4 regions of the Rossellomorea yichunensis genome follow, and region 2 is predicted to be linked to each of the others. Evidence: riboswitches for the same ligand, from Rfam matches in the RefSeq annotation. Region 2 holds a riboswitch; each other region holds the start of a gene.
The links. A riboswitch is a leader RNA that binds a small molecule or an ion and turns the genes downstream of it on or off. The one in region 2 is predicted to bind cobalamin.

Region 1 (8,334 bases), on a different contig from region 2:
AAGAAAAACATCCAAGGATCGTAGGCAAATAAAAGGAGCACAATACTAATGATTTTAAGCACAGAACCACACAAGAATGAATATTTTGCCCCAAACCGGTCAGCAAACATTCCGGTTGGAACTTCTCCAATTAGTACAGCTCCACTCCAAAACATGAGTAGAATCAAAATTTGAGAAGAAGTTAATCCTCTTTCAAAATAGAATAAAGTCAAGACTGGTTGAAGAAAACTGATCGTACCAAAAAAAGAAATCCAAAATAGCACCCGGATATTATGGGATGCAATGGTTCGTTTGTCCATATATGTCTCCTACTTCCTAATAATGTACTATTGTCCCGGAAGAAGGAGCGTCGTTTCATGTATAAGGAACTTAAACGTTCACTCCTCCTTGAAATGTTGAAAGTGTTTTGAACGTTTTTTGCATGTTATTTCCTCCTCATAATTGATGCAATTAGTTTAGCATAATGATGGGAAAAAGAAGAGACTTAATTGTTCGACAAATATCTACATATAGGGGTTATTTGGAACATGGGGAGAAAAAGAAGAGGGAACCGAGCAAATCGGGTGATGTATGGCTATTGAAGTGGAGGACTTCCTCGGTTCTTATCATTAAAATGGTCTAATTTTTAAAAATTTATTCACTATTTGTAAAATGGTTAGAGATGTGTGGTCTTAGATTCCTTGATGGGCGAGATTTTGACGGAGAATATTGAGCAATTATCTTAACGATCCTCATTCGATTGTAGCGCTGCACGAGAATAAGGGGCAGGTTAAATGAAATTCCGTATAGGAACATGATCCAGGACTCGACTCCATTATTTAGAATGAAAAAGAAAGGTGCCGGTATCATTTGCAGCCAGTGGGATAATTCGGCACGAGTCAATTCGTATAGGAAGGTGATCCGACCCTGATGAGAAGTGAGGCCGATTTCATTTTTATTTACCCCACCACGAAACCATCTCCCTGCATCAGGTATATATTCCTTCCATTTTTTAATCTTCAAAAACTCAAATATTCCACCCCCGGCTTCCATTTCAAGAGGATGAAAGAGGGGGGACAACCTTTGGAGTTGTTTGTTGGTCAATCTGGATGTCAAAAAGGAAATAACGAAATGAATACTTACCCAAGCAAAAATATTTACAAGGATGATCATTTCATCTTTTCATCCTTTCCTTTCTCTAAATAAATGTATCGATCCTTCCACTTTGTGTTTTTCGTCAAAAATGTTGTAAACACCGAGTGGGAGAATGTCATCACGAAGAATAGAATATGGACTGGAAATAAAAGCGTCTCAATAATGGTGAAATTTCCAATCCTGCTAAGAATGAGATACAAGTAAATACTTAAAGAAAAGTATTGAATCATATAAATATATGGATCTGTCCATACCATTACCGGCGAATGAATGACAAAAGAAGCGAGTGAGGTAATCCACAAAGAAGATAGTACCAAGAGGATGATGTTTGTCGATTTTGCCCCGGAAGCGAAACTCTTCGACCACCCGTAGAATAACTCACTCAATCCGTTCCCATACATTCTCATGGATATGGCATTGCTTCCGCTCGCTGCTACTACTAATTCTCCACATTTTTTTGCACGTTGACTTAAAGCAAAATGCTCCACCATATCTCCTTTGATTGCTTCGTGCCCACCAATTCGCTGATATACATCTCTTGTACACAGGAAGCACTGACCAAACCCACCCGAAGGTCTGACCAGCCCGGATAGGAGATGAGTGACACTCGTTGAGGCGAATACGATTAAATGAAACATCATGGATAAAGTCTCAAATCCACTATTCATCTTATGAAAGGGATGAATGCTCAGAACTCCTTGACATTGCTGTTGTTGATAAGTCTCGCAAATTCTTAGAAGTCCTGCTTGCTCGAACCATGTATCTGAGTCCACAAACAGTAAGAATTCTCCCTTGGATGCTTCCGCACCATTCCAACAAGCCCAAGATTTTCCGTTCCATCCATTTGGAAGAGGGGGAGTATCCACCACTGTTGCACCGAACTCTTCAGCTATCGCCTTCGTACGATCCTTCGATCCATCATTTACCACGATCACTTCAAACGGCTGAATAAATTGCTTCTGAATACTCGATAATAGATTTCCAATTGTCAGTTCTTCATTTCTGGCAGGAATGATGATGGAGCATTTTTTTACGAGAAAACTATTCCTTACATGAATGGACTTTTTGACTGTAGGGATTCTAGTAAAAAGGAAAACGGTAAGAATAATAGACCCTAACCAAATATACATTTTTTCACCTTCTGATCTTTTGGTTTTTATCGACATTTTAACCATTTTGGTTAAAGGTGATACCTTTTTTCAAATGGATTGGTTGTTTTGTGTGTGTAAATTCATGTCAAATTTGTTTGAAGTCAATCAAAATGGGCACAATGGAAAGCTGAATAAGCGATTCAGCAGACAACGATCTTTCTCGTAAGGAGGAAATGAGATGAAGAAGAAAGTGATAGTAGTAGGTGGCGGATTAGGAGGTATGTCAACAGCGATCCGTCTTGCATCAGAAGGATTTAACGTGACCATTGTTGAAAAAGGGGAAAGACTTGGCGGAAAATTAAACAAAAGAGTAGGAAAAGGCTTTTCTTTCGATACAGGCCCATCGATCCTTACGATGCCGTGGGTTCTGGAAAAAGTTTTTGCTCATGCAAGCCGTGATCTGAATGATTATGTGGATATTATCAGAGTGGAACCGGGCTGGAGGACATTTTTTGAAGACGGAAAGGTCCTGGATGTATCTTCGGACCTTCCAACAATGTTAGAAGAAATGAAAAAGACATCCACGGAGGATGCGAATAATTTCTTTAACTATTTAAGCTACTGTGGAAAAATGTATGAGCTCACAATGAAAAGCTTCTATAAAAAGAGCATCAATGGCTTGCAGGACCTACGCACGATGCATCCGGTCAAGGAATTACTGCAAATGGATCCGATGAAATCCATGGATGCTGCGAATCGTAAATTCATTAAAGACAAGCATTTGCAGCAGCTGTTTAATTTCCTGATCATGTACGTCGGTTCGTCACCTTACCATGCACCAGCCATCATGTCACAGCTTACACATGTTCAGTTGGCGCTGGGAGTCCATTACGTAAAAGGCGGAATGTATAAAATTGCAGAGGCAATGGCAAAGGTGTTGGAGGAACTCGAGGTAGAGATTCGCTTAAATTGTGAAGTTGAGGATATTCTTACCACTGGCAGCCGTGCTGAAGGAATACGTACGAAAATAGGAGAAGAGTTGATGGCGGACATCGTGGTATCGAATTTAGAGGCGATCCCTTGCTACAAATCCCTTTTGGCTGATTATCATGAGTCACCTAAGGAAGTCGAGGAACTAAGCAAGTATGCCCCTACGGTTTCAGGTTTGGTTCTGCTGCTTGGGGTAGACCGTAAATATGATCATCTTGCTCACCATAACTTCTTTTTCAGTAAGGATCCTAAAAAAGAATTCAGGCAAATCTTCGATGAGAAAAAGCTGGCTGATGATCCGACGATTTATATTGGTATCTCGTCAAAATCGGATCCCACACAGGCTCCTGAAGGAAAAGAAAACCTGTTTGTGTTGACACATGTGCCACCTTTAAAAGAGGGTGAGGATTGGACTCAATACAAAGAATCTTATCGACTCCAAGTACTGGAAAAGCTGGAGAAAATGGGCGTAACCAATCTAAGGGATCATATTGAATACGAATATACCTTCACTCCTAACGACCTTCAAACCCTTTATGGGGCGAATGGTGGTTCTATCTATGGGACTGTCACAGACCGAAAGCTTAATGGAGGCTTCAAGATTCCGAATAAGAGCAGAGTGCTCTCTAATATGTACTTCGTGGGAGGTTCAACCCATCCAGGCGGAGGTGTGCCGATGGTCTCACTTTCAGGACAACTGACAGCGGAACTCATCCTTAATGAGCAAGTGAAAGTGAATCGATTCATTGGTTAATATGAAAAGGTGAAGGTTAAATTTAAATAATCTTCACCTTTTATGTTTTTACTGCTTTTCTGAAGAATGATTATCTACCGTATCCGAGTTATTTACATTCTCTTCATCTTCATCAGGATAGGGGTCAAAGAAATTGACGACTTTCCCTGGGCCTTCAAACCCGATAACCTGCTCTTTATCTTCTGTATTTTTCTCGTTTTTCTTCATACAAAAAACTCCTTCCTGCCATTAGTTTGGCGAAAGGAGCTTTTTTCATCCCACTATTTAGTTCTTCCAATGATTATCTATAAATTGATCGCGACCTGATTTTGCCCGGTCTTGTTTATATTCATCTGGATTTTTCTTGTAGAATTTTTGATGGTATTCTTCTGCCGGATAGAAAGTGGAAGCAGGAAGGATGTTTGTGACGATAGGCTTCTTGAATCGTCCACTGTCTACTATTTCGTTCTTTGTGTTTTCAGCTAATTGTTTTTGGTGTTCATTATGATAAAAAATAGCTGTCCGGTACTGATTGCCGCGGTCATGGAATTGTCCCCCATCATCCGTTGGATCAATCTGAGGCCAGTATAGCTCTAATAATCTTTCATAAGAGAACAAATCAGGATTAAATGTGATTTGAACAGCTTCGTAATGTCCACTATTTCCTTCTTTTATATCTTGATATGTTGGGTTTTCAAGGTGGCCCCCTGAATAACCTGACACGACATCAATTATTCCCGGTAATTCATCAAATGGCTTTACCATGCACCAAAAACAACCACCTGCAAAAGTAGCGATTTCTTTTTTTTCATTCATTGCTGAACCTCCTGTACCATATGTGCTCCTCTAAAGCAGTAAAGCGATTGCTTGAAAAAGATTTTATCACGAATGAATGGAGGGGACAATCTATTAGCTCGAAAGGTTGCATCGGGAAAAGATTCGAAAAGAAGTATTCCTGCTATTTTCAGCAAAGTTTATCAAATTTCATTCACTATCCATAGAATCTTGTGTATAATTCTGTTGAACGGAATAATTACATACGATATGAGATTAGGTGAAGCGGAAGTTTCGGTAGCAAACTTTTTAGCTTCATAATAGGGAAGTTGGTGTAATTCCAACGCGGTCCCGCCACTGTAAATGGAAGTGAGCTGTATGAATGCCACTGTACCAATGGGTATGGGAAGGTGCAGCAAACAATGACCATGAGCCAGGAGACCTGCCTGATTTCTTTCGCACCAAATCTACGCGGATAGAAAGGTGTAATGTGCATATTTAACGGTTTAAAGCCTTTTATGCATTTTACACAGCATCTCTAGTCCCACTGGAGATGTTTTTTTGTCTGGGAATAAGTTCATCTACAGGAGGAAAACGTATGAAACACACATTCAAAATCATTCTCGTACTAATAGTATCTCTAGGACTCCTTTCAGCTTGCGGTACTGACAATGAAAATGTTGAAAAGAATAAAGATAGCGGGGAAGTCAGCCAGGGGCAATCTGCTTTTCCTTTGTCAGTAAACGATGCCCTGAATAATAAAGTCACGCTGGATGAGCAACCTAAGCATATTGTTTCATTGATTCCGAGCAATACAGAAATCTTATTCGAGTTAGGATTGAATAAGGAAATCGTAGGTGTTTCAGATTTTGATAATTATCCAAAAGAAGCGGCGGAGAAAGAAAAAATAGGTGGAATGGAATTTAACGTTGAGAAGATTATCGGTCTGAATCCGGATTTGGTTCTTGCTCATGAGTCCACTGCTGTGTCGGCGGAAGAAGGGTTAGAACAGCTTCGAGGTGCAGGGGTAAAGGTCTATATCGTACGTGATGCCAATAGCTTTGAGGAAGTGTACACCACGATGGAAAACATCGGCACATTGGTAGGCAAGAAAGATGAAGCTGAGTCTGTCATTTCTGAGATGAAAGCGGATCTTGAATCCATTAAGGAAAAAGTCAGTGGTGTATCTGAAAAGAAAAAAGTGTATGTAGAGGTTTCACCTTCCCCTGACATATATTCGACAGGAAAAAATACTTTTATTGATCAAATGCTTTCACTAGTAAATGCCGAAAATGTGATGAGTGATCAGAAGGGATGGGTCCAAGTAAATCAAGAAGCGGTCATCGCTTCAAATCCTGACGTCATCATTACAACCTATGGTTTTTATAGTGAAAATCCTAAAGAACAAGTGATGGGCCGAGAAGGTTGGAAAGATGTAACTGCTATAAAAAATGAAGATGTCCATGATGTTCATTCAGATCTGGTCACACGTACTGGTCCGAGATTAGTTGAAGGAGTAGAGGAAATTGCAAAGTCAATCTATCCGGAGTTATTTGCAGAATAAAATATGGATAACATACGGGTTGGCTGTAACGTTTTTACTTTTCGCTCTCTTTACAGGCATTTCGATCGGAACCGTCTCTGTCCCACCGATGGATATTCTGTTCATCGTTGGAGCTAAATGGTTTGGATTCCCTATACCGGGAGAAATTGATCCAATGTTTGCAAATATCGTGTACTCCATAAGATTGCCCAGAGTATTACTGGCATTATTGGTTGGCAGCTCCCTGGCAATTGCGGGAGCTTCTTTTCAAGGACTATTGCGCAACCCGCTGGCTGATCCATATACATTGGGTGTGTCTTCAGGAGCATCGGTCGGTGCTGTTATTACGTTGTTCTTTAATTGGAGCATTCCGTTTATCGGGAAGTTTACGCTTCCCTTTCTCAGTATTCTTTGTTCGATTATAACCGTGTTCCTCGTATTATGGTTTGCACAGAAGGTTGAAAGAACCATGAAGGTAGAAACCATCATATTAACAGGGATAATTTTCAGCTCTTTTTTAGGTTCCTTTATATCCTTAATGATTGCCCTGACGGGAGAGGAATTAAGACAGATCATCGGTTGGCTTCTTGGAAGCGTGTCCATGAGAGGGTGGGATTACATTACGATAATATTCCCCTTTTTCTTAATTGGAGTGATCGTTTTGTTCCTCAATGGCAAGGAACTGAATGGCATGAGCTTTGGTGAAGAACAAGCCCATCATATCGGGATATCCGTACAAAAGAGAAAACTCCTCATCTTAATTGCTGGAAGTATCCTCACGGGAGCGGCTGTCGCCGTTTCAGGTACAATTGGATTCGTGGGGCTCGTAATTCCTCATTTTCTAAGAAGGATCGTAGGGCATGACCATAGACACTTACTTCCTTTGTCCATCATTGTTGGGGGAGGCTTTCTCGTATTGGCTGATCTCATTTCAAGAACCATCATTGCACCAACCGAGCTTCCGATTGGAGTGATAACAGCTCTTATTGGTGCCCCGATGTTTGCTTATATTCTCCTGAAGAAAAGAGGGCTTTCATCATGATAGATGTAGACGGTGTTACAGTAGGATATAACGATAAAATAATCGTGGAAGACATGAATTTTCATATAGATGAAGGAGAATTCTTTGGGATTCTTGGACCTAACGGAAGTGGAAAGACGACGCTGTTAAAAGCCATGACGGGTCTGCTTCCATTAATGGATGGAAGCATAAGGTTAAAAGGAAAAAAACTGCATCATTTCTCTTCAAGGGATCTTGCCACACAGGTAGCGGTACTTCCTCAGATATCGACAGAAACCTTTTCCTATGAGGTGAGGCAGACGGTTATGCTGGGGAGATATGCTCACCAAAAAGGTTTCTTTAAAGGAACGACTGAACGGGATTCTGAAATCGTGGAGAAGGTAATGGATCAAACGGGCATTACTTCCTTTCAGGACCGCTTCCTTCATGAGTTGTCCGGGGGAGAACGGCAGAGGGTATTCCTTGCCCAGGCTCTCGCTCAAGAGCCACAGGTCCTGTTGCTTGATGAACCCACTAATCATCTCGATCTTTCGTATCAGAAGTCATTGTTGGATTTAATTAAAAATCAAACAATACACGAAAAATTAACGGTAATCGCAATCTTTCATGACTTAAACTTAGCAAGTTTATACTGTGATCGCTTACTTCTCTTAGATAAAGGAAGAACCAAACTTCTCCATCACCCGGAAGAGGTTCTGAAAGAGAAACATATAGAAGAGGTGTATCATACAAAGGTTCAGAAACAAGCTCATCCTTTAGTTGCAAAACCTCAAATGGTCATTGTTCCTGAGGAGAGTGCGACAGAGAACTTTGTGTTAGATGAAAGCTACCTAAACGTAAGAGAAGAATACATACATTTCTCTGCCCCTTACCCATTAAAATGCATGTCCTCAGGAATTATTGGTGCAGGAATCGGGTGGTACAGGCACTTTATCAATCGTAGGGTCCCTGCAGATTATGACTGTTCAGATTATCAAGAGGACATGAAAGAATTTCTTGTTCATAAAGACCTGGACCCCTCATTTTCTGTAGGCATGATGACGGCGCT
Region 2 (7,918 bases):
AGAAGAGGTCTGGAGTTTCCTGGAGGGAAGAGGGAAAAAGGGGAAACCCTTGAGGAAGCTGCGGTACGTGAAACGTATGAAGAGACAGGGGGAGTGATCAAGGATCCAGTATGCATAGGGGAATATAAAGTATATGATCACTCACCATTTATTAAAACGATTTTCTTCGCTGAAGCTGAGGGTATCGTAAGCAAGGAAGATTATCTGGAAACAGATGGAGCCGTCCTTTGGAACGGTGATTTCTCCAACATTCATGACGATCCTTCCTTTAGTTTTATCATGAAAGATGAAGTGGTGGACTTGGCTCTCAAAAGAATAAGGGATCTCAACCTTATGATTTGATTAATTTCTTTTCGAGTTGTTCAACCAGCTTATACATAATGGTAGCAAATACGGCAATGACAAGCAGGGATAGCAGGACAAGAGTAAAGTTAAAGACTTGGAATCCATAAATGATCATATATCCGAGCCCCTTGGCGGAAACCAGGAATTCACCTACAATTACCCCGACCCATGATAAGCCCACGTTGACTTTCAATGTCGAGATGATGGTCGGGAAAGAGGCAGGGAGAATGACTTCTTTGAACATTTGCCCCCTTCTTGCTCCGAAGGTCTGCATTACCTTCAAATAATTCGGGTCCACTTCCCTGAAGGAAGTATACACAACAATCGTGGTGATGATGACGGATATGACGGTACCCATGGCGATGATGGATGTGAAGCCGGGTCCCAACCCCACAATTAATATCGGGCCGAGGGCCACTTTCGGCATGGCATTCAGTATTACAAGATAGGGGTCCAACACTTTAGAAAGAAATGGTGACCACCATAATAAAGCGGCTAATAGCGTCCCGAGTAAGGTGCCGAGAATGAATCCGATGATCGTTTCACCGAGTGTGACAGACAAGTTGGCAAGAAGGCTTCCGTCTCCCAGTTTTACGAGAAACAGTTTCCATATTTTTGAGGGTGAGCTGAAGATGAGGGGATCTATCCAGCTGTTTCGGCTCGCGATTTCCCAAAGCGAGAAGAATACAAAGAAAATAAGCGCTTGATAAAACCAGACCCATCGCTGTTCTTTCTTAATTGATTGGATGTATTCCAGGTGTTTTTGTTTAATCGATTCGTGATTCAAGTTTTTCAAGCTCCTTCCATATGGTTTGGAAAAATCCCGGGTATATCTCATGATTCCTCACTTCAAAGGGCATTAACTCTTTTAATGGTGGCGGGACCTCGAATATCTTGTGGATATATCCTGGTTTCGACCCGAATAGAATGATGCGGTCACTCATGGAGATGGCTTCGCCAATATCATGGGTCACAAGAATAGCGGTTTTGCCAAAATACTTTAATGTGGAGTACACCAGATCCTCTAGCTTCAATTTGGTTTGATAATCGAGTGCTGAGAAAGGTTCATCCAGGAGAAGTAATTGAGGTTCTGTGATGAGAGTTCGAATCAGCGCCACCCTTTGACGCATTCCTCCCGATAGTTCCCTTGGATAAGATGTTTCTACACCTTCTAACCCCATTTCAGCCAACATAGCACGTGCTTCTTTCCTCTTTTCTTCTGTAAGGGTCCCCATAATGGTCAAACCTAGAAAAATATTTTCTTCGATGGTCTTCCATGGAAACAGATAGTCCTGCTGCAGCATGTATCCCAGTTTCTCTTTCATTTTTCGAATAGGTTGTTGGTTTAAAAGAATCGTTCCTTCTGTCGGCCGGATAAGTCCTGCAATAATGGAGAGTAACGTGGTTTTCCCGCATCCACTCGGACCGATAAAGGAGACAAACTCACCTTCTTTTACTTCAAGCGTTATGTCTGAAAGGGCATGGGTGGCCGTTTTGGGTGAAAAGTAGGTGTGATGGATCGAATCTAAAGATAGAAAGTTCACTGTATTTAAGCCTCCATTTTCTTTTTTTCTATAAGTGAAGGGCTGACATGTGAAGTCAGCCCCGGACCGTTCTACTTTGCTGCTTTTTCAGCGATCGACGTGTTCACTAACGTTTCATGATCAACGGACTGTGGAAGCTCCCCTGCTTCATCCATGATGTTTTGGAGATTGTTCCACTCTTCTTCGTCAAGGATTGGATCTGTGGCGAAGGACCCTTGTGATTTGTAGCGATCAACAACCGTTTCAATTAATGAAAGCTCTGTGTCTTCAAAATAGGGCTCGATCACTTTCGCAATGTCTGCTGCACTGTTTTCCTCCACCCATGCTTGAGCTTTGTACAGAGCTTTCGTAAATTTCTCTACGGTTTCTTTGTTTTCTTTCATGTAGCTGTCTTTGGACATGAACGTTGTATAGGGAACGTGACCGGATTCTGTTCCAAAGGAAGCCACGATATGCCCTTTTCCTTCCTGTTCAAAAATGGATGCCGTTGGTTCGAATAGCTGAACGTAATCTCCTGTACCGGATGCAAAAGCACTCGCGATATTCGCGAAATCAATGTTTTGGATCAGGTTTAAATCGCTTTGCGGGTCGATGCCATTCTGCTTCAGGACAAATTCCCCAACCATTTGCGGCATACCGCCTTTACGCTGACCAAGGAAGGTGGTGCCCTTTAGCTGATCCCATTCAAAGTTCTCTACTTTTTCACGGGAAACAAGAAATGTTCCATCGGTCTGGGTTAATTGAGCAAAGTTAATGACCGGATCATCCGAACCTTGTGCATGGACGTAGATGGAGGTTTCTGAACCGACCAGGGCGATATCAGCACCGCCGGATAGCAAGGTGGTCATTGTCTTATCTCCACCCCAGGTAGTGGTCAGTTCAATGTCGAGCCCCTCTTCTTTGAAGAATCCTTTTTCGATTGCGACATATTCAGGAGCATAGAAAATCGAGCGGGTCACTTCTGCTACCCGAACTTTCTGTACGACATCTTCTTTTTCTCCACATGCTGTCAACCCGATTGTCAACATGCTTATGAGCATCACGGCAAAGCCGCTACGAAGCCATTTTTTCATTCAATATTCCTCCTTTAAGCTTTGTGAAACTCGTTTATCGATAGAATGGGGATGAGTGCATCTCTCTTTGCCTTGTTTATCTTTCCATATTAAAAGGGTAGGATGGTCATAAAGGCAGCGTCTTGTATCTTATCTTGATGATGAGATTTGCTAAAATATCCTATGTAGAGTACAAAAAATGTGTGAATACCCAATGCACGGTTTGAAAGGAAGAGAATATGAAAAACGGAACGATCGTGAAGAAAACATTGTTTCCTTCACCTAATCCTCGTGTTGAACTATATGAAATCACCTATTTATCCTCTGGTTTACGGGTAAAGGGGTTATTGGCTGAACCTGCCGGGACAGGGAAGTACGATGGGTTCCTTTATTTGAGAGGTGGGATCAAAGGTGTCGGCATGGTTCGGCCGGCGAGAATCGCTCAATTTGCTTCTCACGGATTCATTGTTTTTGCTCCCTATTACCGAGGTAACCTTGGAGGAGAGGGAAATGAAGATTTTGCGGGGGATGATCGTGAAGACGCCATTTCGGGTGTTGAATTGCTTAAACATTATCACAGAGTGGTCCCTAACCGGATCCATGTGTTTGGCTTTTCCCGTGGTGGGGTCATGGCGCTAATGACAGGCATCGAGCAGAGGGACGTCACATCCGTTGTTACATGGGGAGGCGTATCGGATATGTTCTTAACATATGAAGAACGTAAGGATCTCAGGAGAATGATGAAACGAGTCATAGGGGGAAGTCCCAATAAAGTACCGGAACGATACGAATGGCGTACCCCACTGTACGAATTAGAAAACCTTGAAGCTCCCGTATTGATCATTCACGGTGAAAAGGATCAGAACGTTTCAGTTGAGCATGCATATAGATTAGAAAAAAGACTGAAAGAGTTGGAGAAATCTGTTTCGTCCCGATACTTCAAAGAGTTTACGCATTATTTTCCACCACGAAAGAATCAACAAATCGTCTCCATGCTATGCACATGGATGAAAAATCAATAGACAGTGGTGTATTAAATAAAAGGCTCTTTTATGATCAAAGCTTGTAGCTATCATAATGAAGAAAGTAATAGTTGATTTCCGTTCCAGGATGCTCGCTTTCCGCGGGGCTGGCGGTGAGCCTCCTCGGCTTCGCCTTCGGGGTCTCACCTGTCCAGCTATTCCCGCAGGAGTCGAGCTTCCTTCCGCTCCAATCAACTTTCTAAGCATGTTTCTTTGAGAAAAAACAAAAACTTTTAGTAAACAACCCCTTTAAGGTGGAGGTAAATGATTTATAGAAGAATTCTGTTTTCTAATTAGATTGTTTTACGCTTTGTAGCTCTGTCACGAAAAATCTCTTGAAGATGGTGAGGGGAACTGCGTAGACTCCTGCGGAAGTACGGGCGTGCCGAGACCCCGTTCGGCTAAGCTGAGGAGGCTCGGCCGAACGCTAGCTGCAAGCGAAGCAGTTCCCCTCACCATCCAGCACATACTAATTGACAGAGCCTAGGCAGTTCTTATGTTAAAATAGGGCAAATAAAAAAAGGATTGAGGTCAAGCGAAATGGGCATGGGCTTGGAATTAAACACGATGATTGTGACAAAAGGAAAAGAAGTAAGGAAAGAAGAGAATCTGTTCGAGCTCCAAAAAGGTGGATATCGTCTTTATCCTATGCATATTCCGATAGATGTCAGAAAAACGAAACATAGTGATCCCAGTGGTTATGGAAGAATCGAAAAGATGGAGTGGACAGATGAGAAAACGACGATCCTTTATCGGTTGATTTCCTTGAATTCCACGAACTAAATAAAGGAGGGCTGTAAACATTCGCTTACAGCCCTCCTTTTATTGTATTTCCTCATATAAAATATAGCGATTATTCTCTGTCTGGGCGATCAGGTAGTTGCTGTGATCCTTCACGCTATAGATGGGTGTTCCTTTTTTCAGTGTATTTGCCGTGAAGTCATTAACAGGGTGATATTCACTATCAATCTTTTCTTTAATAGCCCCGAGCTTTTCATCCAGGACCAGCTTCTTCTCCTCAGAGACCTTCACATATTCCTTCTTGTTCACTACCATCATATCCCCGTATCCACATAATTCATAGGATGCAGGTTCTTTGTCGCCGCATGCACTTAATAAGAATACGCATAATATCAAAACAACCAATCGCTTCATGTTTTTCCTCCTTATCATTTCTTTACATACTCAAAAGATATTCAAGCTTGTACGTCAACATGTTTGTTTTTTTATTCAAAACTACATCAACTTTGAAATGGATATAGTGGTATAATGTTCCTTAAGTGAATAAACCCACGCAGAAATTAGGTGCTGATCTTTAGCATAAAGGGAATTCGGTGTGAATCCGAAGCTGTTTCCGCAACTGTAAGTGCTGACGAAATAAGAAGAACACCACTATTTGATCATTCAGATGGGAAGGTTCTTAGAGTAGGCTGACGCACGAGCCAGGATACCTGCCTTTTTTCCATCGTATTATACTCTTCGGAAGTTAAGGGTATGGTGCGGCTTTTTAGCATCTCTATTTTCATATGGATGACAACTGCCGGCCAATATTCTTGGGTGGTTTTTTTGTGTTTATGTACCCTCCCGGAAGATACGATAGGTGTTTCACAAACATCATTCAGAAAGGAGGAACTTACATATGGCAAATGATTTCCGCTACTTATGTTATCCCTATATGCGAGAGTCTGTTTCAACTGTAGATTTTGAGATCCGGACCGATTCACTGTCGACTAAAATCGGACTCGCGTCATCAATGACGGAACACTTACCAAAAGTGCACGACGATTTATTATATTTAGCTGAGATGGCGTACCATCTCAATGGCTCGGTGAGGGGAATGACGGCCATCATGGAAGAGGACTTGAATAAATTGAGCCAAATGTATGATCGTTATGTGTCGGAAGTCGAGGATCGTATCCAAACCTTTGTCCTTCCGCAAGGCTGTACAGCCGCATGTACGCTTCATACCTGTCGCAGTGAAGCGAAAAAGTCCGTCCGTGCCTTACATAAAGTCAGTACTGAGATGAAAGTGGAAAATATTTTATTTAAATACGCTCATTTACTGGCAAATGTCCTGTTTGTGATGGCTGTGTATGTGAATAAATGTGAAGGGATTGAAGAAATTCCTTTTGTGAGTAAATCGTATAGCGACAAAATATAGAAAAGCGGGGAAGATGAAATATGAAAAAATCATGGTTAAATAGTTTACTATTATCAATCATCCTGGTTGTTTTCGCAGGGTGCAGCAATGGGGAAGAAGTAACATCCACAAAGGAAGTCAAGCCTGAAAAGGAGTCTTATTCTGTGACCGATGACAGGGGAGAAGAAATTAGCTTTGAGAAAGTGCCGGAAACCGTTATTTCCTTACAGCCGAGTAACACAGAGATTCTCTTTGCCATAGGAGCCGGAGATAAGGTAATCGGGGCAACTGAATACGACAACTATCCTGAAGAAGCGAAGGAGATTAAAAGAGTGTCGGATTCCATGACGGTCAATGCTGAAGAGGTCATTGCACTAAAGCCGGAAGTTGTCATTGCTTATACCACTGGAGACGATGCCGGAGTGAAGCAGCTTGAAGAGGCGGGATTAAACGTATTCGTCATTCAATCTGCCCAAACCTTTGAAGATGTTTATGGGGATATTGAACAAATTGCAACGGTAATGGGAGTAGAGAAGAAGGGGAACGAATTGGTAGACGGCATCAAGCAACAGATTTCGGATGTGAAAGATAAAGTAAGCACGCTAAAGGAAAAAGAACAAGTATATTTTGAAATCAGTCCATCTCCTGATATCTATACAGCTGGAGCAGAAACATTTCAGCAGGAAATACTGGAAACGGCCGGGGTCGAGAATATCTTTGTAGATCAAAAAGGCTGGGTGAAAGTAGGAGAAGAAGAAATCATTAAACGTAATCCTAATATGATTTTGACGACAGTGGGGTATGTCGACGAGCCGACAGCTGAAATCAAGTCACGGGAAAGCTGGAAAGATGTAAAAGCAGTGAAAAATGGCCAGGTCTATTTCTTGGATTCAGACATTATGTCAAGACCGGGCCCACGTATTGGAGAAGCCGTTGAGCTTACAGCCAAAACGGTGTATCCGGAATTGTTTTCTGAATAAGATTGAATGTGAGATGGGGAAGACAATGATTTGCAAGAGGAATCATTGTCTTTTTCTGATAGATTGTTACTTTTTGTAGGTTTTGTAAAGCAAACATATTAGTACTGTCTTCTTTCTAAATAGCAACATATTTTTGCGGGGAAATCCTTATCATCACAAGTTCAACAATCTTCAACATTGTGTTAAAGTTAACCTAACATAATCACGTTAGGAGAATTCAATATGAGCAAACTGGAAGTCATAGTCTTGAATGAGGAGGATGCCAAAGTTGCAGAAGCATCCGGAGCAGATCGTCTTGAATTGGTGTCTGCCATACATGAGGGAGGATTAACTCCTGATTTACATGTGATAGAAAAAGTATTAAGGACTGTGTCGATTCCTGTTCAGATTATGATCCGTTTACATAGTAAATCTTTCTCGTATCAGTCTGATGAATTGCAAACCATGGCCGAACAAATTAGAACTATAGTTGAAATGGGAAGCCAGGGTATCGTTTTTGGCGCATTATCACATGAAGGTAAGCTTGATTCCCACGCTTTAAAGGAGATCGTACAAAATGCGAAGGGTCAATCGATTACTTTTCACCGCGCTATCGACCTGTCTCATGATCCAGTAGCCTTATGTAAAGGAATATTCCATTCAGGCTTAAACGTTGATCGAATTCTCACATCAGGAGGAAAATCTGAAGTGAGTAAGGGACTGGATACGATTGGTGAAATGAGGGAAATAGAGCAAATGGGAGGTCCCATTATCATGCCGGGTTCGGGTTTAACTGTGGAAAATATAGGCGAAATACACAGCAAGCTAAAAGCAAGAGAATATCATGTAGGATCAG
Region 3 (8,334 bases), on a different contig from region 2:
GCGCATCCATGGCAACAAACCCCGATCCACCCGTACCATAAAATTCTATTCTTCTGGCACTTATCATCCCTCGAATAGCTTTCGTAAACATTTCCTCGTTCAGCATGCTTAAAGAATCCTCTAATGTCCTGATATTGGACCTGAACACTTTTTGGGCAATAACACCTTCAGAGTCCTCTTCATTGATTGTTTCATGAATATCTTTTATAGGTGTCACCAGGTCGGATGCAAGGGAAATCTTCATTGCCTGGTAGCCTTTAAAGCCCAGGCGTTTACAGAAACGGAAGACTGTAGCATCTGCAACGTTCAGTTCTTCTGCTACACCACTGATAGTGGAGTGGATAATTTTTTCTGGATTAGCAATAATAAAATCTGCAATCATCTTTTCTTTTTCACTGAATTGAGAGTAATAGGAACGGATACGAGGTAAACAATGCTGTACTTTATCCTCTTTCATGCAGGGGAAACCTCCTCTAAGCGAAATCTTCATGAAAATAATTTTAACCTACTTCATGAAATAAAAAAATATTATTTCATAAAATTCCACCACGGAAAATTATTTCGTATTATAATATATACGGTGAAAATATTATTACCCGAAGTGAAAGGAATGATAAATATATGAATAAACAACAAATAGGAGTAGCTGGTGTCGGAGTGATGGGGAAGAGTCTGGCTTTGAATTTCGAAAGCAGAGGCTATTCCGTTTCCATTTATGATGTGTCTGATGAGAAGGTAAGAGAAGTACTTGAAGAGCATCCAGATAAAAAAATGGTCGGTACTCACGATGTAAAAGAGTTTGTCCAGTCATTAGAAACACCACGAAAAATATTGATAATGGTTCCAGCCGGTAATATTACCGATAAAGCGATTGAATCATTGCTTCCTCATTTAGATCAGGGAGATATTCTAATTGATGGAGGAAACACATACTTTGAAGATACGGTTCGCCGTAATAAGGAACTTGGTGAAAAAGGAATCAACTTCATCGGTGCAGGTGTCTCAGGTGGAGAAGAAGGCGCTTTATACGGTCCTGCTATCATGCCGAGCGGTCAGAAGGAAGCATACGATTTAGTCGAGCCTTTCCTGACAGCAATTGCGGCAAAGGTAAAAGGCGATGCATGCAGTACATATATCGGTCCGGACGGATCTGGCCATTATGTGAAAATGGTCCATAATGGAATTGAGTACAGTGATATGCAGCTTATCTGTGAAGCGTATTATCTTATGAAAAATGTATTGGGTTTAAGCGCAACAGAGCTACATGAGATATTTAAAGAATGGAACGCCGGGGAGCTAGACAGCTACCTGATTGAAATCACGGCGGATATTTTCACAAAGGTGGATGAAGAAACAGGAAAACCCCTTGTTGACGTAATCCTGGATACAGCAGGGCAGAAAGGAACAGGGAAATGGACGAGTATTTCTGCACTGGAGTTAGGTGTACCATTATCGATCATAACTGAATCTGTATTTGCCCGTTTCATCTCTGCCATGAAGGAAGAAAGAGTGAAGGCAAGTAAAATCTTAAGAGGACCAAGAAATAAGGAGTTCTCCGGTAACAAAGAAGAGTTTATCGAAATGATTCGCAAGGCGTTATATTTAAGCAAAATTTGCTCATATGCACAGGGTTTCGCCCAGCTCCAATCTGCTTCCGATGAATATAACTGGAACCTGAAGCCCGGCGAAATTTCCATGATCTTCAGAGGTGGGTGCATCATCCGTGCAGGCTTCCTGGAAGAAATCAAGAAAGCCTATGATCGTGAACCGGGATTGACGAATTTACTACTGGATCCATATTTCAAGGAAATCGTTGAAAACTATCAGGAGGAAGCGAGAGAAGTGGTGGCTACAGCCATTAAGTTAGGTATCCCTGTACCAGGTCTTGCGAGTGCTTTAGCGTATTATGACAGCTATCGCTCAGAGTCACTTCCTGCCAACCTCCTTCAAGCCCAACGTGATTACTTTGGTGCTCATACGTATCAGCGTGTGGATAAAGAAGGAACATTCCATACAGATTGGTTATCTAAATAAGAAGAACGAAAGCCCTGTGGGAATCCCACAGGGCTTTCGATTACCTTATTATTCTTTGCTTGATGAGTCATCTTTCGTATGATGCTTATTTTTCTCGTCCCGCTGCTCTTTTTTTAAGTCATCGAGGGGAATTGGATCCACATTTTGTTCACTTTCATGCTGATCGAGAATGCCGTCATGATCTTTATTGATTTGTTCAGGGTTGTCATTGGTCCTCTTCGTCATTTTCCATCATCCTCCCTTAATAATTCGTTGTTATACCATACCCTTTGTGAGCAGAGAAAAACATCTGGGGAATAGAACATAAGAAAGCCACCTATCTGCAGGTGGCTTTCTTTGATGGAGCTTTAGATTTTAATATCAACTTTAGCATTTTTCTTTAAATCTTCTACATGTTGCACAAGTTTTTCTTGTTTTTTCTGTTGTTCTAACTGAGTCTTGATTTGAGGTTTAACTTCTTCAAATTTTGGTGCTTCTTTTGATTCGCCCTGACCTTGCTGACTTGCGTACTGATCGTAAAATTTCTTCATTTCATCTTCAGAGACTTGTTCTACTTTGATTTCTTTCTCAACGTAGTTTGTGTATTTGATGTTTTCAGCGATTTGAGTTCTTAACTCATCCATCGTGAATCCGGCTTTTTTCATTGCGTCTTCAAACTTCTTGTCATCGCCGTACTGCTTTTTAACTTCTTCCAGTTGTTTATTGATTTCATCTTCTGATGCCTTATATCCTTTTTCATCAGCTTGCTGCATAAGAAGTGTTTGTCCAACCAGGCTATCAATTGTTTGTTCCTTGATTTTCTTTGCTGCATCTTTACTTGTTGGGTCTTGACCCATTTGTTGATATTGCATTTGTGATTGAGTCAATACGTTATTGAAATCTTCACCTTTAATTTTTTCGTCGTTTACAATGGCAACGATCTTGTCTTTTTCAATCTTTTGCTCATCCATTTTCTTCTGCATTTCTTCCATTTGCTTCGCTTGCTCTTCCTGAGCCTGTCCATCGCTTTTTTCTTCTGTTTTCGCTTTATCGTCAGCTTGTTTTTGGCTCTCCTCGTTCGAACCGCAAGCGGCTAGTCCAATCGTTAATAAAGCTAATAGTAAAGTCGTAAATATTTTTTTCATAATAGACTCCTTTCAGAAGTAAGGTGTGATTTCAAAAAAATCACTTAATGCGCATTTTAAAGGAAAAGCCCGTAAAAAGAAAGTATTTAAACCAAAAAGTATAGATTGTAATGAGGTTGAAATACAGTGAATTACCAATATGGTCCCTTTTTCACTATTATGTATACGGTTACATTCGACTATCAACTGCCGTACAGAAATGATAATGTAAAAAGACTTTCAACTGGTTTCTAAAAAAAGAGGCTGTTTAAATCGAGATCTTTTCCTCCATTTAAACAGCCTATAAAAAATATTGGGGACCAAAGAATACTGTCAAACAACCTTCTATTTGAATTATAGAGAGTGGCTCCATTTTCTTCAACTAACATTTAGGGAGGTGTCGGCTGACTAGTGTCCTTTTGAAGGCAGTATTCAATATTCTTCTTGTCTTTTCATGAAAAATAATAATTATAAGCATATTTCAAAGGAAGGGTTTTCCTTCCTTTCGTTCAACATGTTACATCTCTTGACTTTAAGAGGGGAATAGAGTGATACTATTAGAAGATTTCACCTTCTAAACAAAGTGAATAGTTTCACTTGTAAATTCGTTTTTAATCGTTTATGATGATACAGAACACAACATTTTGTGTTCTGTTAAATTATTTAAACTATATATTGATTATAACCTGTGAATAGGGTGTCTGAATGGACTTAAAAGGGAATCCGGTGTGACTCCGGAGCTGTCCCCGCAACTGTAAGTGCTGACGAAATAAGGAACTGCCACTGTCATATACGATGGGAAGGCCTTAGAGTAGGGCGAAGCACGAGTCAGGAGACCTGCCTTGTTTATCACGTGTTATCTTCTTCGGGAATTGGGAGGATAAAGCGAGGATTGGAATAGGCCCTTTAGTCTATTCATATATCTTTCGTACATAAAGCCCATCCGATTAATAGGATGGGCTTTTTTTGAATCCTTCCCACACTGTATAAATTTGGGAGGAATGATGATGTCAATCGTATCAAAAGATCAATGGATCACAATGGAAGCAAAAGCGGTTCTTACAAATCTCCACAGTCGCTTTCCACAACTTCATTTTAAAGAATTCGATGAAAAGACTTTTAAGTATACAGAGGGTCAATCTGAATTGAGCAAAGAAAAGCTTTATCATTTCATGATCCTCACTGCAGTTGAACGTATCTCTGCCCATGAACCTGATTGGACGTATGTGGCAGCAGAATTATATTTAATGAAACTCTATCGTACGATCGCTTATTCAAGGGGAGTGGAAGAAAGCCTGTTGTACAGTTCCCTTTATGAATTAATACAAGAATTGACGGAAAGGAAACTATATAAGCCAGCACTATTGGAATCATATAGCAAAGATGAAATTGACTATTTGGGGAGGATCATGGATTCATCTAAAGACCATCTGTTTACGTACATAGGGATCGTCACATTATCAGAGCGGTATTTAACTAAATCCCATGATGGTGAAATCCTTGAATTACCTCAGGAACGATTTCTGATCATCGCCATGACACTCTTTATGAACGAACCCCGTGATAAGCGACTGTCGCTTATTGAAGAAGCTTATTGGGCCCTGTCTAATTTGTATATGACGGTAGCAACTCCTACGTTTGCTAACGCCGGCAAAAGCCATGGTCAGTTATCCAGCTGCTTTATTGATACGGTAGCCGATGATTTAAGAAGTATTTATGACAGTAATACAGATGTTTCCACACTAAGTAAAAACGGTGGCGGTCTCGGTATTTATCTGGGGAAGGTCCGGAGCAGGGGAAGTAATATCAAAGGCTTCAAGGGAGTAAGTTCAGGTGTTATTCCATGGATGAAGCAATTAAATAACACAGCAGTATCCGTTGATCAATTAGGTCAACGTCAAGGAGCGATAGCTGTTTATTTGGATGTATGGCATAAGGATATTTTTCCTTTTCTTGATACACGCTTAAATAATGGTGATGAAAGGCAGCGAACTCATGATCTTTTCACTGGAGTCAGCTTACCGGATTTATTCATGGAACAAGTGGAAAAGAGAGGGGATTGGTATCTATTTGATCCTCATGAAGTGAGGATGGTCATGGGATATTCCCTGGAAGATTTCTTTGATGAGCGTGAAGGAGAAGGTTCGTTCAGAGATAAGTATTGGGAGTGTGTAGAATGTCCCGGCCTTTCCAGGGAAGAGGTTCCGGCGATTGAAATTTTCAAGAGGATCATGATTTCCCAGCTCGAAACGGGAACGCCCTACATGTTTTACCGCGATACTGTCAATCGGCTAAATGCCAATGGGCATAAGGGAATGATTTACTGTAGTAATTTATGTACGGAAATCTCCCAGAATATGAGTGCGACGGTCATGGAAGAAGAGGTCATAAAGGACGGGAAAATCATTACCTATAAATCTCCCGGGGATTATGTCGTCTGTAATCTGGCATCTGTTTCTTTAGCCAAAACGATCATGGATGATGAGCTTGAAAGGGTCGTGTCCATAGGAGTGAGATTGCTTGATAATGTCATTGATATTAATAAACTTCCAGTCCTGCAAGCCCAACTGACAAACATGCGCTATAGAGGGGTTGGATTAGGAACCTTTGGATGGCATCATCTCCTTGCATTGAAAGGTTTGAAATGGGAGAGCGATGAAGCAGTTGATTATTGTGATTCACTGTACGAGGATGTTGCTTATTACACGATCAAAGCCAGTCATGAATTAGCGGAAGAAAAGGGCTCCTATCCATATTACAGCGGCTCAGACTGGTCGACTGGAGAGTATTTTTCAAAGAAAGGATATTCCGGACCGAGATGGGATTCACTCAGGGATGATGTCTCTTCAGGAGGAATCAGAAACGGATATTTAATGGCCGTTGCGCCCAATTCATCCACTTCGATCATAGCCGGTTCTACAGCAAGTATTGATCCTTTATTCAGATTAGAGTACTCGGAAGAAAAGAAAGACTATAAGATTCCTGTTACAGCACCTGATTTATCACCAAAGACGACCTGGTATTACAAAACGGCTTATAACGTAGATCAACACTGGAGTATTAAACAGAATGAGAAAAGACAGCGACATATAGATCAAGGAATATCTTTTAACTTGTATGTGCGGAATGATATCAAGGCGATAGAGTTGCTGTCTCTTCATTTAGATGCATGGAAGTCAGGATTGAAAACGACTTACTATGTGAGATCGACATCAGTTTCAAATTTCGATGAATGTGAAAGCTGCCATAGCTGACTGGGAGGAAGATGATAACATGAATGGATTAAAGCAGCGAATCTTAATAGATTCTGAGGCACCAAATAAATCTACTGGAATTGTAAATGGACAAAGTTCGAATATATTAAACTGGGATGATGTCAGGTTCTCTTGGGCATATCCAAAGTATAAGAGAATGCTGGGGAATTTCTGGACGCCTTTTGAGATCAATATGGCAAAGGATATCAAGCAGTTTCCTACTCTTTCATCAAGTGAGCAGGAGTCCTTTTTGAAAATTATCGGCTTACTGGCTCTCCTTGATAGTGTGCAGACAGATTACGCCGGTAAAGTGGCTGACTACCTGACGGATTCCAGCCTCAATGCATTGATGATCATTTTGGCACAGCAGGAGGTCGTCCATAACCACTCGTACAGTTACGTATTATCCAGTATCGTGTCAAAAAAGAAGCAGGATGAAGTGTTTGATTTCTGGAAGAACGATCCTATCTTGAAGAAACGGAACGAATTTATAACGAATGGATATAAAGGATTTGTAGAATCCCCCACCATTGAGAATCTTTTAAAGTCAATCATCTATGATGTCATTCTGGAAGGGTTGTTCTTTTACTCCGGTTTTGCCTTCTTCTACAATCTGGCCAGAAATCAAAAGATGGTGGCGACATCGACGATGATTAATTATATCAATCGGGATGAACAGCTGCATGTCGGCTTGTTTGAAAAAATATATAAAGAAGTCCTTAATGAGAATCCGGCTTATCAAACGGATGAGCTCCGTGACTTTGGACAAGCTGCTTTCAAACAGGCAGCTATCCTTGAAATAGAGTGGGGAAGGGACATCATCGGATCTCAAGTTGAAGGGTTGTTAATGAGCGACCTTGAAGATTATATTAAATTCATGGCGAATAAAAGAGCCAAACAGCTGGGGTTTGAAGAACCATTCGAAGGATTTAGGACCAACCCATTAAAATGGATCATCGCCTATCAGGAAGTGGATAGAGGAAAGACCGATTTCTTTGAACAGAAATCAAGGCAATATACGAAGACATCGGATGCTAATGGGTTTGATGAGCTGTAAAAATGAGGGCTGTGGTCCTTTTGGTCAGAGATCAGATCTCTTTAGTCGTAATAAGCAAGTTCGTCGTAATATTTTACGCTGCTGCATTTTTCTTTAAAAGCGGTTTTTATTTTCAGAATTTATACAACTGCATTAAAATCAACCCATAAGAAAAGCGAGTCATCATGACTCGCTTTTTGACTTATTTCTTCTCAATAAAAGGACCATAATCTCTTCTCTTATGTTGAACGGCGACCCATTTAACCGTTGTGAATTCTTCAAGAGCCCATTCGCCATTGAAGCGGCCAAGGCCAGAATCCTTTTCACCTCCGAATGGCATATGCGGCTCATCATTCACAGGTTCATCATTAATATGAATCATCCCGGTCTTTACTTGGTGGGCCAAATTAGTCGCTCTCTCTATGGAGGAAGAGTGTACAGCTCCACTTAGGCCGTATGGATGTTCATTGGCCAAGCGGATCGCCTCATCGTCATCTTCAAACGGGATGATGGCTGCTACAGGTCCGAAGATTTCATTTTTTGCAATTGGCATTGAGTTGGTGACATGAGTCATTACGGTAGGGTGCAATAAATTTTTATCAGCTTTGCCTCCTAATACAACTTCCGCGCCTTGTTCCTTGCTGTCTTCAATATCCTTCAGAATGCGATCTACTTGATTTTCATCAATTAAGGGTCCGATATGGGTCGTTTTATCTGAAGGGTCTCCTGTATTTAGTTCTTTTACACGAGATACAAAAGCTTCCACAAATTTATCGTACATCCCTTTATGAACCATGATTCGATTAATGGACATGCAAATTTGTCCTTGATGATAAAATTTTCCGAAAAGGGCTGCTTCAACTGCCTGATCTAGATCTGCATCATCAAGTACGATAAAGACGTTGTT
Region 4 (8,334 bases), on a different contig from region 2:
TGATACGTCTGCGTTAAATTTTTCACGGTTGCTGTTAATGTCTTCAACAGTCATTTTTGAAAGGATCGCACGAAGATTACTTCCCAGTACCTCGATGATTTCATCTTCAATTTCTTTTTGATCCTTACCAAGGAACTGCTCGGCATAGTTCGCAATCCCGTTTAATGTATCGGCCACCTTCACCATCGCCACTGCGTCTGCAACGATCGGTACTCCGCCATTTGTGTATACTCTCGGTGTCGATAGCTTTAATTGGAAGGATGTAAGATTAACAGGTGTGGATGTTTGGAAACGTCTTAATCTGTACCCCCCACCTCTGATGATTTTCATTGAACGCCCTTCCTGGTCGGTGAAAATATTCGTTTCCTTCTCAGGATCCCCCAGTTTAGGTCCGGTAATGATCAGTGCCTGGTTCGATCTCGCTGTACGATAACGAAATCTCATCCAGAAATAATAGGCAATCCCTGCAATCGCTGCAATAACTAGAACAGGAATAAGGAACATGAAAAATCCGATAATACTTAATGATCCTAGCATTCTGACAACCCCTCTCGACATTTTGTTTAACCAGCATGAAATCTGATTTAATTTAAAATAAAAGTGCTAGCTACAATACTATCTACGGAAGAGTGTTAGAAAAGTTTCAATAATTTAGGTGAATCTCCTAATTTTATATAAAAAAAGCTCGAACCTTTAAAAGGTTCGAGCTTACAATCTACAACAACCATCCGTGTATGGCCCCTAACAGGGTAAATATGATGAGATGATCTCCTATCGCGATAAGAAACATCCGTTTTGTCATAAGACCAAATAAAGCATTTTTCAAGTAGACAATGGAAATAAGAATTCCAATTAGTACACCTGTCAAAGCTCCTTCGACTACTCCATTGGAACCGGTGGCTTGAACAAAAATCCCAACAAGAAGTGAGCTGATAAATGCAACAATAACAGCCACTGCATATTTAATCGGTCCAGTACTATCCTGTTCCTTCTTTCCTAGTAAAATAGAATAATAAATTCCGCCGTATACCATATACACCACAGCCCCCGCCAATATCGCGAGCAAATTCACATTTAATTCCATCCCAATTCCTCCATTAATTCGGCTCAATGGCTAAAGCGATCGCTTTAATGCTACATCCAATATCGAGTGTTCCTTTTAAACTGATCATTTCCACGAGTTCAATCGGATTCCCCAGGTATCTGTATCCGCTTTTCGGCAACCAATAGCTGTAAAGTTCAGAATAGCATTCGATTAACTTCCCTCTTTCACGGTAGTCGACAGGTTCATCGAATTCATAAACCACATGCTTACTGCCTCGAAATAGATAGAGTTCCTCACCTTCCGCATCATTTTGATTTTCAACAGCCAAGCGACACTCATACCTGCTTTTTTCAGGTGGGGTAATATAAGGGTTGCTCTTTGGAACTCCGAATATCAAAGGACTCTTCTCTATGAGGTTTCTGGCATTTCCCCATCTGTATAGATCTTGCCATGCTTCTGGAATACCTTCGATATATGACCCGATATGGAATCTATTGACGGTTGAACACTCTGGAAAATGAGCGATCTTCACTTTCGATAAATCCAGCCATTTAAACTCATTATAGGATTCTTCACCCTGGGATGCTTTCGCTTTTGCGCTGAAGAGTTTAGATATCTTGCTATTTAGATATTCTCGCGGAAAACGCTCTAAATAGGCACCTTCCCGCCAGCTTTTGGGGTTAGCTTTAAAGTAAGTATTAAAAGAATAGGTGAAATAGGATAACGATGAAAAACCACATATGAACGCAATTTGTGTGATAGGAAGCTGTGGCTCGTAAATGAGCATATGCGCTGCATTTTCCAAGCGCATCCTTTTCTGCCGGTGTTTCACCGATCAGCCCTTTAAACAACCGCTGAAAGTGATAAGGGGAATAGGTTGATACTTTGGCTAACTGTTCTAAGGATAAATCTTCGCTTAGATGTTGATCGATATACTCTACTACTTTATCGATTTGGTTTCTTTGTATTTTGTCTTGTGGCATTTTTCAGACCTCACTACCTTTTTGAAAAGCACTTGTTTATAAATTTTACCATAATCCTTCTCCTCACTCACTAAGGGTTATGATAAAATAAAAGCGTTCACAATTTAATCATTGCTCATTGGTGAAGATGACCTTTAATTCATTTTCTTAAAAGGGAAGTTGGTGAAAGTCCAACGCGGTCCCGCCACTGTAAGGCTGAGAATTCGTATGGATCCACTGTTTCGGATTGAAATGGGAAGGAATACGAAATCGTTGACGCTGAGCCAGGAGACCTGCCAAATGGGAAGAACACAGAAGTTCCTACGGGAGATAGGAGGGTGTTGCGCTAATGAGACGTCACAAGAGGAATCGTTGTACTCTGAACGTTCGCCTGGAATAGCCGCATCTTCTTTTTCAAAAGGAGATGCTTTTTTGTTTCATAATACAAACAGGGAGATGAGAAAATGGAACAAGCCTATTCAGTCGAACGTTCACGAACCATACAAACAAAATTGGTATTGCCGCCTGACACCAATCATATGCAGACCATCTTTGGAGGAAAGGTTTTATCCTATATTGATGAGATTGCGGCCCTATCCGCCATGAAACATTCCAGTTCAGTCGTCGTCACGGCATCGATTGACTCCGTCGACTTCTTATCATCCGCCACGGTCGGCGATGCTCTAAGCCTTGAGGCATACGTCACTTCCACCGGCAGAACATCAATGGAAGTGTATGTAAAGGTGTACTCTACGAATCTCGTAACGAGTGTCAAAACCTTGACGACGGAATCATTCCTGACAATGGTCGCCGTTGATGAAGATGGAAAACCGAAGCCGGTACCAAAGGTCATTCCTCAAACGGAAGAAGAAACGAGACTATTCAAAACGGCTCCTTTGCGAAAAGAGCATAGAAAGAATCGCGCGCTTATCTTATAAACAATCCCTGATTCACTGACTAACTAATATAACAAAAACACTCAGAGTTTTCTAAGCTCTGAGTGTAACTTTGGAGATTATTATCCCGCGATCCTTTCTTCCATTCCAGGAATCATCTATCCAGTTTATCGTTTTGTCGAAAGGATAGAAGTCCTGAATGAGCTGGATGCAGAAAAGAGAAAATCAGTATAGTAAAGCAGATTCCATTGGATTTGGATGTTTTTGCCTTCAGACCTCCGTCTTGTCCCCCATCTATAGAACAAACAAAGATATTTCCCTATAATGATAAATAAACTGTTCACTCGGGGTGTACTATGATCGAAGGTAAATTAATTAAATTTCATCGTGAAGATTCAGGATTGACTCAGGAACAGCTTGCTCAGGGTATCTGTTCCACCACACATCTTAGTAAAATCGAAAGAGGCATCACAGAGTATTCCAGTGAAATTACTGATTTACTTGCAAGGAAGCTTGGAATCAATATGGATGTTGAACGTTCCCGCTACCATTCCTTACAGGCTAAACTATCAGAATGGAACGATGCGATTATTATGATTCGAACCAATGACATCCATCAACTTAAAGGTGAAATTGAAAAGGAACCTTTAAGGTTTTTATCTGACTTCATCATTCAATACAACCTTTTTCTGGCAAGATATTATTTATTTTTGAACAATCATGGAAAAACCAAGGAAATCCTGGGCATGTTCGAAAATAAAAACTATTCTCTATCCCCTTTTGAACAAAATTTATTGCTTCATGTCAAAGGGATTTACTATCATTCAACAAGACAATTTAACACTTGCATACATGTATTGAAACAGATTGACGATGAATATCCCAACTCCGAATATTATTTCCATTTGGCATTAGCATATCATTCCATTCATTCAAACACCTTTGCCTATTATTATGGGCAAAAAGCTTTGCAATTTTTCCAGAAAACATTGAATATCCTTAGGGTCATCGATTCGGAAACCTTAATTTTAATCCAATTGAATGCCAAGGAACCCTTTGATATGGAAGAAACAAAACAACAGTACGATAAGCTCCTCAGAGTCTGTGAATCAGTCAATTCAAACGATCGGGCGCATAAGATACATAATAACCTTGGATTCGAATATTTTAGGAGAAAACGATATTCTGAATCAAAGGTATCCTATGAAGAAGCATTAAATCTTATCAATGACGAAACGCCGGCATCAAATTATTTAGTTACGCTCAGCGGATATATACTTGCTTGCATGAAAGGGAATCTACTATCTTCACGGGAACTCAATCACTTAGCGACAAAAGGACTGAATATGGCCACTCAGCACCGGGATCCAAGTCATGTATTCTTTGAGATTTACTTACTTACCATAAATGAGGATGAAAAAGAACTATATGAATATATTGAAAGTACAGCTCTCCCCCACTTCAAAAAAACGGGGAGCCAGTTGATGTATCAGCATTATGAAAGACAACTATTTTTATATTATGTGAAAACTGGGCAAACAGAGAAAGGATTCAGACTTGCATCCGATAAGATGTCAAATGAAATCAGTTATTATGAACTAGAGTAATACTGCTACAAATGATAAAAGGAGTTTTCCTTTTGTCATTTTTTTTTTGGCCGATCGATTGTAAAGTCACTCTAGTTGTTTGGTTCCAATTACAACCCCAACCCAACGTCATTTTTTCACAACTTTCCTCCCACCCCACTTCTCAAAATCAGAAGATAAATAATCGTTCAACTCCAATCAGTAGTTAAATAGTCCCTAAATAAACCCCCATACAAACATGAGCAAATTGAATTTACAATGAAAATTGTAATAATCTTTAGAATTATCTTACTAACCACTACAGAAAAGAGGTAGAAATGATGAATGGATCTTCCATAGCAAAGAAATCAGCTGTGATTGCATTATCCACTGGATTACTCTTATCCCCTGCATCGAGCTACTCCTCTCCAACAGCTACCGCTGCGGATTGGAAAGCAGAAACGATCTTATCTTCTTTGACTGAAAAGCAGAGACAAGCCCTGCATCAACTTGAGTTAAATAACACAGAGGGTCTCCAAGGATTTCAACCAAATGAATTGACATCCAGTGAAGAGATTTCGGTTATCGTCCAATTCCAATCTAAACCTGGGCATGTAGCTGTGCTAGAGGCTGCCGTCAAAGGGAAAACAGTAAAGAAAGAAGACGCCAGAGCAAAGGTGGAGAAAGAACATAAGATATTTAAAGAAGATGTTGCGAAACATCTATCTCCTAGTCTTGTAAAAGGGAAAAAGAAAGAGCCTAAAATCACCCAAACCTATAAAGAAGCATATAACGGTGTGGCAATGACGCTTCCTGCCAATCAAGTAGAACACCTGCTTAACTCCAAAGCCGTCAAAGCTGTATTTAAAAACCAGGCATATACTGTCGATCCGGTCAAACAGGATCTTCCTAATGATGTTGACCGTGAAATCACAACATCTGTTGAAAGCATTCCTTATTTAAAAGTGGATGAATTACATAAGGAAGGAATAACAGGTGACGGCATAAAAGTTGGCGTCATTGACACAGGTGTCGACTATAACCACCCTGATTTAAAAGAGGCCTATAAAGGCGGATATGACTTTGTTGATGATGATGCGGATCCAATGGAAGCCACGTATGAAGATTGGGAGAGTACGAGTGAACCAGAGTTCAGTTATACGGGAAATTCCTATTATACTTCTCATGGTACTCATGTATCCGGAACCATCGTAGGACAAAACGAGAATGATAGTGAAGTATCGGTAGAAGGTGTTGCTCCGGATGCAGACCTATATGTATATCGTGTCCTTGGTCCTTACGGGAGTGGTTATACTGAAGACGTCCTTGCAGGAATTGAGAAATCGGTTCAAGATGGTATGGATGTCATCAACCTATCATTGGGAGCAGGTGTCAATGATCCTTATTATCCTACAAGTACCGCCCTTAACTATGCCGTATTAAATGGTGTGACGGCAGTTGTTTCAGCAGGGAATGCAGGACCAAGTGACTTTACCCTCGGCTCTCCGGGTACAGCTGCTTTAGCGTTAACAGTAGGAGCAAGTGATGTTCCTGTCTCGCAAACCACTTTTACCGGTCAAACATCAGATGGATGGTCAGCGGAAATTGTGAGTATGGCAAGAGGTTTCGAACATTCCTTTGCCAGTTTAGAAGATCGATCATTAGAGTTGGTAGATGTCGGCCTTGGTTATGAAGAAGACTATGAGAATAAAAATGTTGAAGGAAAGATTGCCTTTGTTCAGCGAGGAAATTTCGCACTGAATGACAAAGTGAAATTTGCTAAGGAACATGGTGCCAAAGCCGTGATCATGTATAACAATGCTGAAGGGCATGTAGGTTATAATCTTGGTGAATCAGCCCACTATATCCCGGCCTTCTCGATGACAATGGCTGCCGGGGAAGAATTAAAAGCTGCGATCACCAGTGGCACATCAAGCTTCACGTTTACGAATTTAGAAGAAAGCTTTACAGATGGCGACCAGTTAGCCGATTTCAGTTCAAGAGGTCCCGTCAACAAGAGCTTGGATATGAAACCTGAAGTGGTAGCTCCCGGTGTCAGCGTTCTATCGACTTTCCCTTCTTTTATGATAGATCCTGAAAACACCGATGACTATCAGTATGCTTACTCAAGATTATCAGGAACCTCAATGGCTTCTCCTTTCACAGCGGGAGTTGCAGCTTTACTTTTAGGAGAAAATCCGGATCTCGAGCCTGCTGATATTAAAACCATTCTCATGAACTCATCTGATCCTTTGAAGGGTGATTACAGCGTATTTGAGGTTGGTGCAGGAAGAGTGGATCCTTATCAGGCCCTTCACAGTCAGACAAAGATCCAAATAAAAGATGAAACATTGCTACCTAGCGGCGAAGAACTGATTGCAATCGATAATCCAACTGGGGGATTGAGCTTTGGTAATCAGGTAGTGTCTGAAGGCGCTCACCTCCGCGTTCAAAAAAGCTTTGAGCTCACCAACAATAGCGATGAAAAGAAAACCTTTGACATAACATTTGAAGAAAATGTGCAGGAAGGAACCCTTAGCCTCAAAGAAAATGAAGTTAAACTAACTTCTGGCAAGTCCATTAAGGTAAATGGCGGCAGCAAAAAGACTTCAAATCTCTTCCTGACAATGCCTAAAACCGCTGCGAAAGGGATATACGAGGGATACCTAATCGTTACGAACCGTAATGATCATACAGAAAGTTACCGTGTGCCATTTAGTGTGAAGAGATCGGAGGAAGGTTTTAATACCCTTGAATTGTTATCCCCTACCTATTCCACTCCTCACTATACGCATGGTTATGATCCATTCCGCTATCCATGGGCACTTGTTGAATTCAACCTGAGTTCACCAATGGAAAGCATGGATGTAATCCTACAGGATGGCGAAACAGGTGAAGACCTAGGATTAATCGGAACAATTGATTTGCAGGGTGCACTGCTGGATAACAACTACTTATTAAGAGCATTCCAGGGTAGCTACTATGCATTTACCGATGATAAGAAAAATCCGGTTTCAGATGAAATGACAATCGCCGAACCTGGACACTATAAAATCAAGTATGCGATGACAGATCCAAAAGGCAAAGTAAAAACAAAAACAGAGCATTTCTATATCGATATTGAGGGTCCTACATTCAAGAGTTCCCTGGATGGTGAATCCCCGTTCCTTGAATATCAGCCAGGACAGGAAACGTATCCATTTGAAATTGAAATTACTGATCCACTTATTGAAGATATGCAAGCAGCAGGAGTCGACGCAGATCATTCCAAAAACTTTATGATTTATTATTGGAATTCACCGTTCCCTTCTTCCCCGCTTTATATGGATGAGAGCGGTAAGTTTGTCGAAGAAATTGCAATGAACGAGAACGTGGATGCCCTCAACTTTAGAATGAAGGGGTATGATATGGCCGGAAACAACACTCCTGAGAAGAACTATTTCTTTATTAAAGAAGGTACACCGAATGCCTACCTGCAAACCGATGTCGATACCGTTGTAACAGGTGAAACCGTAAAGGCAGCTTTAGTACTTGATAATGTTAAGGATGCTAAGGAAGCCACCTGGACATTTGAAGATTACTACGGAAAAAATCCGGAAGTGATCGATGCCAAACTATCCGGGGAATTTTCAGATAGAGCGTCCTTGACACTTGAAGGAAATCAAATCAAAGTGACGTTCAACGAACCTGTTCAATCATTTGATCATAGTACCATTGTTGATGTTCAAGTAAAGCTTCAAGATGAAGTGTTCACTAAACAAGACGTTCTGGACCCAACAGTAACCATTACTAATTCTAACAACGAAACAATGAACCTATTTCATGCTGGTGCTGGACTCACTGTAAATCCTGACTTTAATTCAATA

Region 1: another riboswitch for cobalamin. It lies ahead of RSX31_RS05330 (ABC transporter substrate-binding protein); the one in region 2 lies ahead of RSX31_RS08090 (hypothetical protein).
Region 3: another riboswitch for cobalamin. It lies ahead of RSX31_RS01630 (ribonucleoside-diphosphate reductase subunit alpha); the one in region 2 lies ahead of RSX31_RS08090 (hypothetical protein).
Region 4: another riboswitch for cobalamin. It lies ahead of RSX31_RS18700 (acyl-CoA thioesterase); the one in region 2 lies ahead of RSX31_RS08090 (hypothetical protein).

Annotation. Positions count from the first base shown of each region.
Region 1 covers NZ_JAVYAD010000002.1:175,246-183,579, reverse strand. The annotation lists gene RSX31_RS05360 (MFS transporter) at 1-299, opposite strand, end outside; gene RSX31_RS05355 (glycosyl-4,4'-diaponeurosporenoate acyltransferase CrtO family protein) at 634-1,152, opposite strand; gene RSX31_RS05350 (glycosyltransferase) at 1,149-2,264, opposite strand; gene RSX31_RS05345 (phytoene desaturase family protein) at 2,464-3,969, shown strand; gene RSX31_RS05340 (hypothetical protein) at 4,018-4,176, opposite strand; gene msrA (peptide-methionine (S)-S-oxide reductase MsrA) at 4,234-4,764, opposite strand; cobalamin riboswitch at 4,988-5,186, shown strand; gene RSX31_RS05330 (ABC transporter substrate-binding protein) at 5,321-6,286, shown strand; gene RSX31_RS05325 (FecCD family ABC transporter permease) at 6,249-7,307, shown strand; gene RSX31_RS05320 (adenosylcobinamide amidohydrolase) at 7,304-8,334, shown strand, end outside.
Region 2 covers NZ_JAVYAD010000003.1:28,615-36,532, forward strand. The annotation lists gene ytkD (RNA deprotection pyrophosphohydrolase) at 1-342, shown strand, start outside; gene RSX31_RS08060 (ABC transporter permease) at 332-1,132, opposite strand; gene RSX31_RS08065 (ABC transporter ATP-binding protein) at 1,113-1,889, opposite strand; gene RSX31_RS08070 (ABC transporter substrate-binding protein) at 1,961-2,962, opposite strand; gene RSX31_RS08075 (alpha/beta hydrolase family protein) at 3,181-3,963, shown strand; gene RSX31_RS08080 (DUF2584 domain-containing protein) at 4,504-4,746, shown strand; gene RSX31_RS08085 (hypothetical protein) at 4,786-5,118, opposite strand; cobalamin riboswitch at 5,250-5,436, shown strand; gene RSX31_RS08090 (hypothetical protein) at 5,603-6,124, shown strand; gene RSX31_RS08095 (ABC transporter substrate-binding protein) at 6,145-7,083, shown strand; gene RSX31_RS08100 (copper homeostasis protein CutC) at 7,306-7,918, shown strand, end outside.
Region 3 covers NZ_JAVYAD010000001.1:311,452-319,785, forward strand. The annotation lists gene RSX31_RS01610 (MurR/RpiR family transcriptional regulator) at 1-457, opposite strand, end outside; gene gndA (NADP-dependent phosphogluconate dehydrogenase) at 622-2,034, shown strand; gene RSX31_RS01620 (hypothetical protein) at 2,083-2,259, opposite strand; gene RSX31_RS01625 (SurA N-terminal domain-containing protein) at 2,382-3,158, opposite strand; cobalamin riboswitch at 3,816-3,996, shown strand; gene RSX31_RS01630 (ribonucleoside-diphosphate reductase subunit alpha) at 4,178-6,391, shown strand; gene RSX31_RS01635 (ribonucleotide-diphosphate reductase subunit beta) at 6,411-7,448, shown strand; gene RSX31_RS01640 (aldehyde dehydrogenase family protein) at 7,630-8,334, opposite strand, start outside.
Region 4 covers NZ_JAVYAD010000007.1:73,098-81,431, forward strand. The annotation lists gene RSX31_RS18680 (flotillin family protein) at 1-537, opposite strand, end outside; gene RSX31_RS18685 (DUF1761 domain-containing protein) at 716-1,084, opposite strand; gene RSX31_RS18690 (AraC family transcriptional regulator) at 1,098-1,856, opposite strand; gene RSX31_RS18695 (AraC family transcriptional regulator) at 1,744-2,028, opposite strand; cobalamin riboswitch at 2,132-2,322, shown strand; gene RSX31_RS18700 (acyl-CoA thioesterase) at 2,472-2,945, shown strand; gene RSX31_RS18705 (helix-turn-helix domain-containing protein) at 3,260-4,510, shown strand; gene RSX31_RS18710 (S8 family serine peptidase) at 4,807-8,334, shown strand, end outside.